2 regions of the Streptomyces sp. NPDC042259 genome follow, and region 2 is predicted to be linked to the other one. Evidence: riboswitches for the same ligand, from Rfam matches in the RefSeq annotation. Region 2 holds a riboswitch; the other holds the start of a gene.
What was found. A riboswitch is a leader RNA that binds a small molecule or an ion and turns the genes downstream of it on or off. The one in region 2 is predicted to bind thiamine pyrophosphate.
Positions count from the first base shown of each region.

Region 1: linked by a shared signal. The riboswitch ahead of thiO (glycine oxidase ThiO) and the one ahead of ACZ6MA_RS15970 (thiamine ABC transporter substrate-binding protein) in region 2 are both predicted to bind thiamine pyrophosphate.

Region 1 covers NZ_JBVJDW010000001.1:306,346-309,738, forward strand. Annotated here, with positions in the region: gene ACZ6MA_RS01400 (NAD(P)/FAD-dependent oxidoreductase) at 62-1,231, opposite strand; TPP riboswitch at 1,461-1,572, shown strand; gene thiO (glycine oxidase ThiO) at 1,570-2,769, shown strand; gene thiS (sulfur carrier protein ThiS) at 2,766-3,005, shown strand; gene ACZ6MA_RS01415 (thiazole synthase) at 3,066-3,393, shown strand, end outside.
Region 2 covers NZ_JBVJDW010000005.1:94,728-98,120, reverse strand. Annotated here, with positions in the region: gene ACZ6MA_RS15980 (phosphatidate cytidylyltransferase) at 1-440, shown strand, start outside; gene rlmN (dual-specificity RNA methyltransferase RlmN) at 555-1,661, shown strand; TPP riboswitch at 1,700-1,805, shown strand; gene ACZ6MA_RS15970 (thiamine ABC transporter substrate-binding protein) at 1,801-2,883, shown strand; gene ACZ6MA_RS15965 (ABC transporter permease) at 2,859-3,393, shown strand, end outside.

The sequences.
Region 1 (3,393 bases), on a different contig from region 2:
TGGGTAGCCGGGTTGACCCGCGCCGGACCCGGAACCGGCCGGGCGAGCGGTGCGGACCGCGTCACAGCGCGGCGGTCTTCAGCGGCACGGCCGCGTCCGCGGCCTTCGTCCGGTCGATGGCGGCCCCGCGCTCGATGAGTTTGCGCCCCTGGGCCAGGTCACGGGGCCGGCCCACGGCCAGCAGGGCCACCAGAACGCCGGCGCGCAGCCAGCACACCGTCCAGGCGGCACCGTCGGGGTCGCCGCGCCACAGCAGCTCGTCGGCGGCCGCGTGGTGGCCCGCGTACTGCACGAAGCGGCCGAACTGCTCGGACCAGAAGTAGGGCACCGGGTCGTAGACCGGGCTCTCGGCCGGGCCGTGGACGATGTTCGCGGCGACGGTCCGGGGGCCCTGCAGGGCGTTGTCCCAGTGGTGCACCAGCAGCCGCTCGCCGTAGCGGGCGGAGGGGAAGGACGCGCAGTCGCCGACGGCGTAGACGTCGGGCAGGGAGGTGCGCAGCCGGTCGTCGGTGACGACGGAGCGGTCCGCCGCGAGCTCGACGCCCGAGCCGGCCAGCCAGCCGGTCGCGGGCCGCGCCCCGATGCCGACGACCACCGCGTCGGCCGCGAGCCGGGTGCCGTCGGCCAGCAGTACCGCGCCCGCCTCCACGGCGGCCACGCGGGCGCCGGTCAGCAGCCGGGCCCCGCTGTCGGCGTACCAGCGGGCCATGGGGGCGGCGACCTCGGGCGGCATGGCGCCCGCCAGCGGCAGTTCGGCGGCCTCCACGACCGTCACCCGGCAGCCCGCCTCGCGTGCGGCGGTCGCGAACTCCGCGCCGATCCAGCCCGCGCCGACCGCCACGACGTCGTGCCGCCCGGCCAGTACCGGGCGCAGCCGCTCGGCGTCGTCGAGGGTGCGCAGCAGGTGCACACCGGGCACGCCCTCGCTGCCGGGCAGGGCGAGGGGTTCGGCGCCGGTGGCGATGACCAGCACGTCGTAGGACACGGGCCCGGCGTCGGTCTCCAGCAGGTGTTCGGCGGCGCGCAGGCCGGTGGCCGCCCGGCCGAGGTCCAGCTCTATGCCGAGCGACGCGAAGTCCACCTCGAAGGCCGAGCCCTCGGCCTTGCCGAGCAGGACGGCCTTGGAGAGCGGCGGCCGGTCGTACGGCCGGTGGGGCTCGGCGCCCAGGACGGAGATCGCACCGCGCCAGCCCTGCTCGCGCAGGGCGACGGCGGTCTGCACCCCGGCCATCCCGGCGCCGACGATGACGACGCGCCGGTCGGTGGTGGTCTTCGCTGCTTTCCCGTGCTCGCTCACCCGATCACTGTAGGGCCGTGGCCTGTCCGTACCGGAGCACCCGCCGCGGAGACGTCTGACACAGCGTCACCACGGGCGGTCGCCGGGGCGTGCCGGGCGGCGCGGGCCTGGCCCGTCCGGCCGCCCTTCCGGTCCTTTCGCGGCGCGTACTAGGGTGGCCGTGCAAAGCACTCGCGGGAGCCCGGACGACCGGGCTGAGAGGGAGGCTGGACGGCCTCCGACCGTACGAACCTGATCCGGGTCATGCCGGCGAAGGGAGGGGCTGGACGCCCATGCACGCGTCTTCCACCATGCCCGCGGGGCCGGGCACGCCGTCGGACACCGTCTGCGACGTGCTCGTCGTCGGCGGCGGTGTCATCGGTCTCGTCACGGCGTGGCGCGCGGCGCAGCGCGGTCTGCGCACGGTCGTCGCGGACCCCGCGCCGGGCGGCGGCGCGGCCCTGGTCGCGGCGGGCATGCTGGCCGCCGTGACGGAGCTGCACCACGGTGAGCAGTGGCTGCTCGCTTTGAATCTGGCGTCCGCGCGGCGCTATCCGGCGTTCACGGCCGAGCTGGAGGAGGCGAGCGGCCAGGACACCGGTTACCGCGCCTGCGGCACCCTCGCCGTCGCCCTCGACGCCGACGACCGCGCCCATCTGCGGGAGCTGCACGCCCTCCAGCAGCGGTCCGGGCTGGAGGCGCAGTGGCTGTCGGGGCGCGAGTGCCGGCGGCTGGAGCCGATGCTCGCGCCGGGGGTGAGCGGCGGTGTGCGGGTGGACGGCGATCACCAGACCGATCCCCGGCGGCTCGCGAAGGCCCTGCTCATCGCCTGTGAGCGGGCCGGTGTCCGGTTCCACCGCGCGGCGGCGGCCCGCCTCACGGTCGGGGCGGAGCGCGCGACGGGGGCCGAGCTGGCCAACGGCACCCGGGTCGCCGCCGGGGCGACCGTGCTCGCCGCGGGCAGCCACAGCGGCCGTCTCGCGGGGGTCCCCGAGCGGGTGCTGCCCCCGGTCCGCCCGGTCAAGGGCCAGATCCTGCGGCTGCGGGTGCCCGGCCCGTACGCGCCGTTCCTGTCCCGGACCGTACGGGCGGTGGTCCGTGGCGGCCCGGTCTATCTGGTGCCGCGCGAGAACGGCGAGCTGGTCGTCGGAGCCACGACGGAGGAGCTGGGCTGGGACACCACCGTCACCGCCGGCGGGGTGTACGAGCTGCTGCGCGACGCCCACGAGCTGGTGCCCGGCATCACCGAGCTGCCCCTGGTCGAGACCCGCGCCGGGCTGCGCCCCGGCACCCCCGACAACGCGCCCCTGCTGGGGCCGACCGAACTGCCCGGCCTGCTCATGGCCACCGGCCACCACCGCAACGGCATCCTGCTCACCCCGCTCACCGGCGAGGTGATGGCCGAGGTGCTGACCGGTGGACGGCTGCCGGAGACGGCCCTTCCCTTCTCCCCCCGACGCTTCTCGAACGCGCTCCAGGAGCTGCCCGCATGAACCCCACCGATCCCACCGACCGCCCCGAGGCCCACGTCGGCATCCATGTCAACGGCGAGCGGCGCGAGGTGCCCCGGGGGCTGACCCTCGACGGCCTCGTCGCGGCCCTCACCACCGCGCGCGCGGGTGTCGCCGCCGCCGTCAACGAGGCCGTCGTCCCCCGTGGCCAGTGGACCGCCACGACGCTCGGCGACGGCGACCGCGTCGAGGTCCTCACCGCCGTGCAGGGGGGCTGATCCGTCGTGGCAGACGATTCGCTGACCATCGCCGGCACCGCGTTCTCCTCCCGGCTGATCATGGGCACGGGCGGGGCGCCCAGCCTCGACGTGCTGGAACGCGCGCTGCTGGCCTCCGGCACCGAGCTGACCACGGTCGCCATGCGCCGGCTGGACGCCGGTGTGCGGGGCTCGGTGCTCTCCGTCCTGGAGAAGCACGCCATCCGGGTGCTGCCGAACACGGCGGGCTGCTTCACCGCCGGTGAGGCGGTCCTCACCGCCCGGCTGGCCCGTGAGGCGCTCGGCACGAACTGGGTCAAGCTCGAGGTGATCGCCGACGAGCGCACCCTGCTGCCCGACCCGATCGAGCTGCTGGACGCCGCCGAGATCCTGGTCGACGACGGGTTCA
Region 2 (3,393 bases):
TCGTGGCGCTGATGCTGGCCGCGGACGACGGCGCCTGGCGGGTCCTGACCTTCCTGCTGCTCACGGTGGTCAGCGACACCGGTGCCTACGCGGTGGGCTGGCGGTTCGGCAAGAAGAAGCTCGCGCCGCGCATCAGCCCCGGCAAGACCCGGGAGGGGCTGCTCGGCGCGGTGGCGTTCGCCATGGTGGCGGGCGCGCTGTGCACGCACTTCCTGATCGACGGCGGGCAGTGGTGGCAGGGTCTGCTGCTGGGCCTCGCGGTCGCGGTCAGCGCCACGCTGGGCGACCTCGGCGAGTCGATGATCAAGCGGGACCTGGGCATCAAGGACATGGGCGCCCTGCTGCCGGGCCACGGCGGGATCATGGACCGGCTGGACTCGCTGCTGCCGACCGCCCCGGTGGTGTGGCTGCTGCTGGTCGTCTTCGTCGGCAGCACCTGAGCCGCGGCGGGGTCTTCCTCGTCCAATGGCCTGACCTGCGGTTTTTTCGGTGAGGGGCACGTTGTCCACAGGGCGGCGGGCCCCTCTCCGTATGTCTGCGACACTGGTAGGACCATGCCTGCACCCGGAGAACTCACTTTCGTCGCGCCGCGCGGGGCCAAGAAGCCCCCGCGGCACCTTGCCGACCTCACCCCCGCCGAGCGCCGCGAAGCCGTCGCCGCGATCGGCGAGAAGCCGTTTCGCGCGAAGCAGCTGTCCCAGCACTACTTCGCCCGGTACGCGCACGACCCGGCGGCATGGACGGACATCCCGGCGGCGGCCCGCGAGAAGCTCGCGGCCGAGCTGCTGCCGGAGCTGATGAGCGTCGTACGGCACATCTCGTGCGACAGCGACACCACCCGTAAGACCCTGTGGCGGCTGCACGACGGCACGCTGGTCGAGTCCGTGCTCATGCGTTACCCCGACCGGGTCACCATGTGCATCAGCTCCCAGGCCGGCTGCGGCATGAACTGCCCGTTCTGCGCCACCGGCCAGGCCGGGCTGGACCGCAATCTGTCGACCGCCGAGATCGTGCACCAGATCGTCGACGGCATGCGCGCCCTGCGCGACGGCGAGGTGCCCGGCGGCCCGGCGCGGCTTTCCAACATCGTCTTCATGGGCATGGGCGAGCCGCTCGCCAACTACAAGCGCGTCGTCGGCGCGATCCGCCGTCTGACCGACCCCGAGCCGGACGGCCTCGGGCTCTCGCAGCGCGGCATCACCGTCTCCACCGTCGGCCTGGTGCCCGCGATGCTGCGCTTCGCCGACGAGGGCTTCAAGTGCCGTCTCGCGGTCTCGCTGCACGCCCCGGACGACGAGCTGCGCGACACCCTCGTGCCGGTCAACACCCGGTGGAAGGTCCGCGAGGTCCTCGACGCCGCCTGGGAGTACGCGGAGAAGTCCGGCCGCCGGATCTCCATCGAGTACGCCCTCATCCGGGACATCAACGACCAGGCGTGGCGTGGTGACCTGCTCGGCCGGCTCCTCAAGGGCAAGCGCGTGCACGTCAACCTCATCCCGCTCAACCCGACCCCGGGTTCGAAGTGGACCGCCTCCCGGCCGGAGGACGAGCGGGCGTTCGTCCAGGCGATCGCCGCGCACGGCGTGCCCGTCACCGTGCGTGACACGCGCGGCCAGGAGATCGACGGAGCGTGCGGTCAGCTCGCCGCCGCCGAGCGCTGATACTGTCCACTCGCCCAGGCGAACACCTCGCACAAATGAACATCCGACAGGGGAGCGCGCACAGCGCTGAGAGTGCGGCACGGGCCGCAGACCCTCGGACCTGATCCGGGTCATACCGGCGTAGGGAGTCAACCCACTCATGAACACCACCCTCCGGCGTGCCGTCGGCGCGGCCGTCATCACCGCGCTCGGCGTGCCCGTGCTGGCCGCCTGCGGCGGTTCGGACGACTCCGGCGCCGGCTCCAAGACCGTCACGCTCGTCTCGCACGACTCCTTCGCCGCGTCGGACGCGGTGCTCAAGGAGTTCACCCGGACCACCGGGTACAAGGTCAAGGTGCTCAAGAGCGGGGACGCCGGGACGGCCGTCAACCAGGCCGTCCTCTCCAAGAGCCACCCGCAGGGCGACGTCTTCTTCGGCGTCGACAACACCCTCCTGTCGCGGGCCCTCGACAACGGCCTGTTCACCCCGTACGAGGCCAAGGGCCTGGACCGGGTCCCCAAGGCGCTCCAGGCCGACGCCGCCGAGCACCGGGTCACGCCCGTCGACTTCGGCGACATCTGTGTGAACTACGACCGCGCGTACTTCGCCGGCCACAAGCTCAGCCCGCCGGCGTCCTTCGACGACCTGATCAAGCCGGAGTACAAGAACCTCCTGGTCACCGAGAACGCGGCCACCTCGTCCCCCGGTCTCGCCTTCCAGCTGGGCACCGTCGCCAAGTACGGCGACGCCGGCTGGCAGGACTACTGGAAGAAGCTCAAGGCCAACGGCGTCGAGGTCGTGGACGGCTGGGAGCAGGCGTACAACGACCGCTTCTCCGGCTCCGCCGCGGGCAAGAAGGCCAAGGGCGACAAGCCGCTCGTCGTCTCCTACGCGTCCAGCCCGCCCGCCGAGGTGCTCGGTGCGAAGCCGCTGCCCAAGGAGGGGCCGACCGGTGTCGCGACCGGCACCTGCTTCCGGCAGACGGAGTTCGCCGGCTTGCTGAAGGGCGCGAAGAACACCGAGGGCGGCCAGGCCCTGATCGACTTCCTGCTGGGCAAGAAGTTCCAGGAGGACATGCCGCTGCAGATGTTCGTCAACCCGGCGAACCAGGACGCCGCGCTGCCCGAGGAATTCACCCGGTTCGGTGCCAAGATCACCGATCCCGCGACCCTCGCCCCGGAGAAGATCGCCAAGAACCGCGACCAGTGGGTCAAGGCATGGTCCTCGCTCGTCCTGAAGTAGCCGCCCCGAAGCGACCGAAGGGGCTCTCCCGGCAGACGGCGGTCCGGCTCGGCCTGATGGCCCTGCCGGTCGCCTTCTTCGGTCTGTTCTTCGCCTACCCGGTCTCCGCCATCGTGGCCCGGGGGCTCAAGGACGGCGGACGGTGGCAGTTCGCCCGCGTCGGCGAGGTGCTCGGCGACGAGCGGATCGGCCACGTCCTGTGGTTCACCACCTGGCAGGCCCTCGCCTCCACGGCCCTGACCCTCGCCCTCGCCCTGCCCGGCGCGTATGTCTTCGCCCGCTTCGACTTCCCCGGGAAGCGACTGCTGCGGGCCGTGGTCACCGTCCCCTTCGTCCTGCCGACCGTCGTGGTCGGCTCGGCCTTCCTGGCCCTGCTCGGACGCGGCGGCCTGCTGGACGAGCTGTGGGGGGTGCGCCTGGACACCACGGTCTGGGCGATCCTGCTGGCCCATGTGTTCTTCAACTACGCCGTCGTCGTCCGGACCGTCGGCGGCCTCTGGGCCCAGCTCG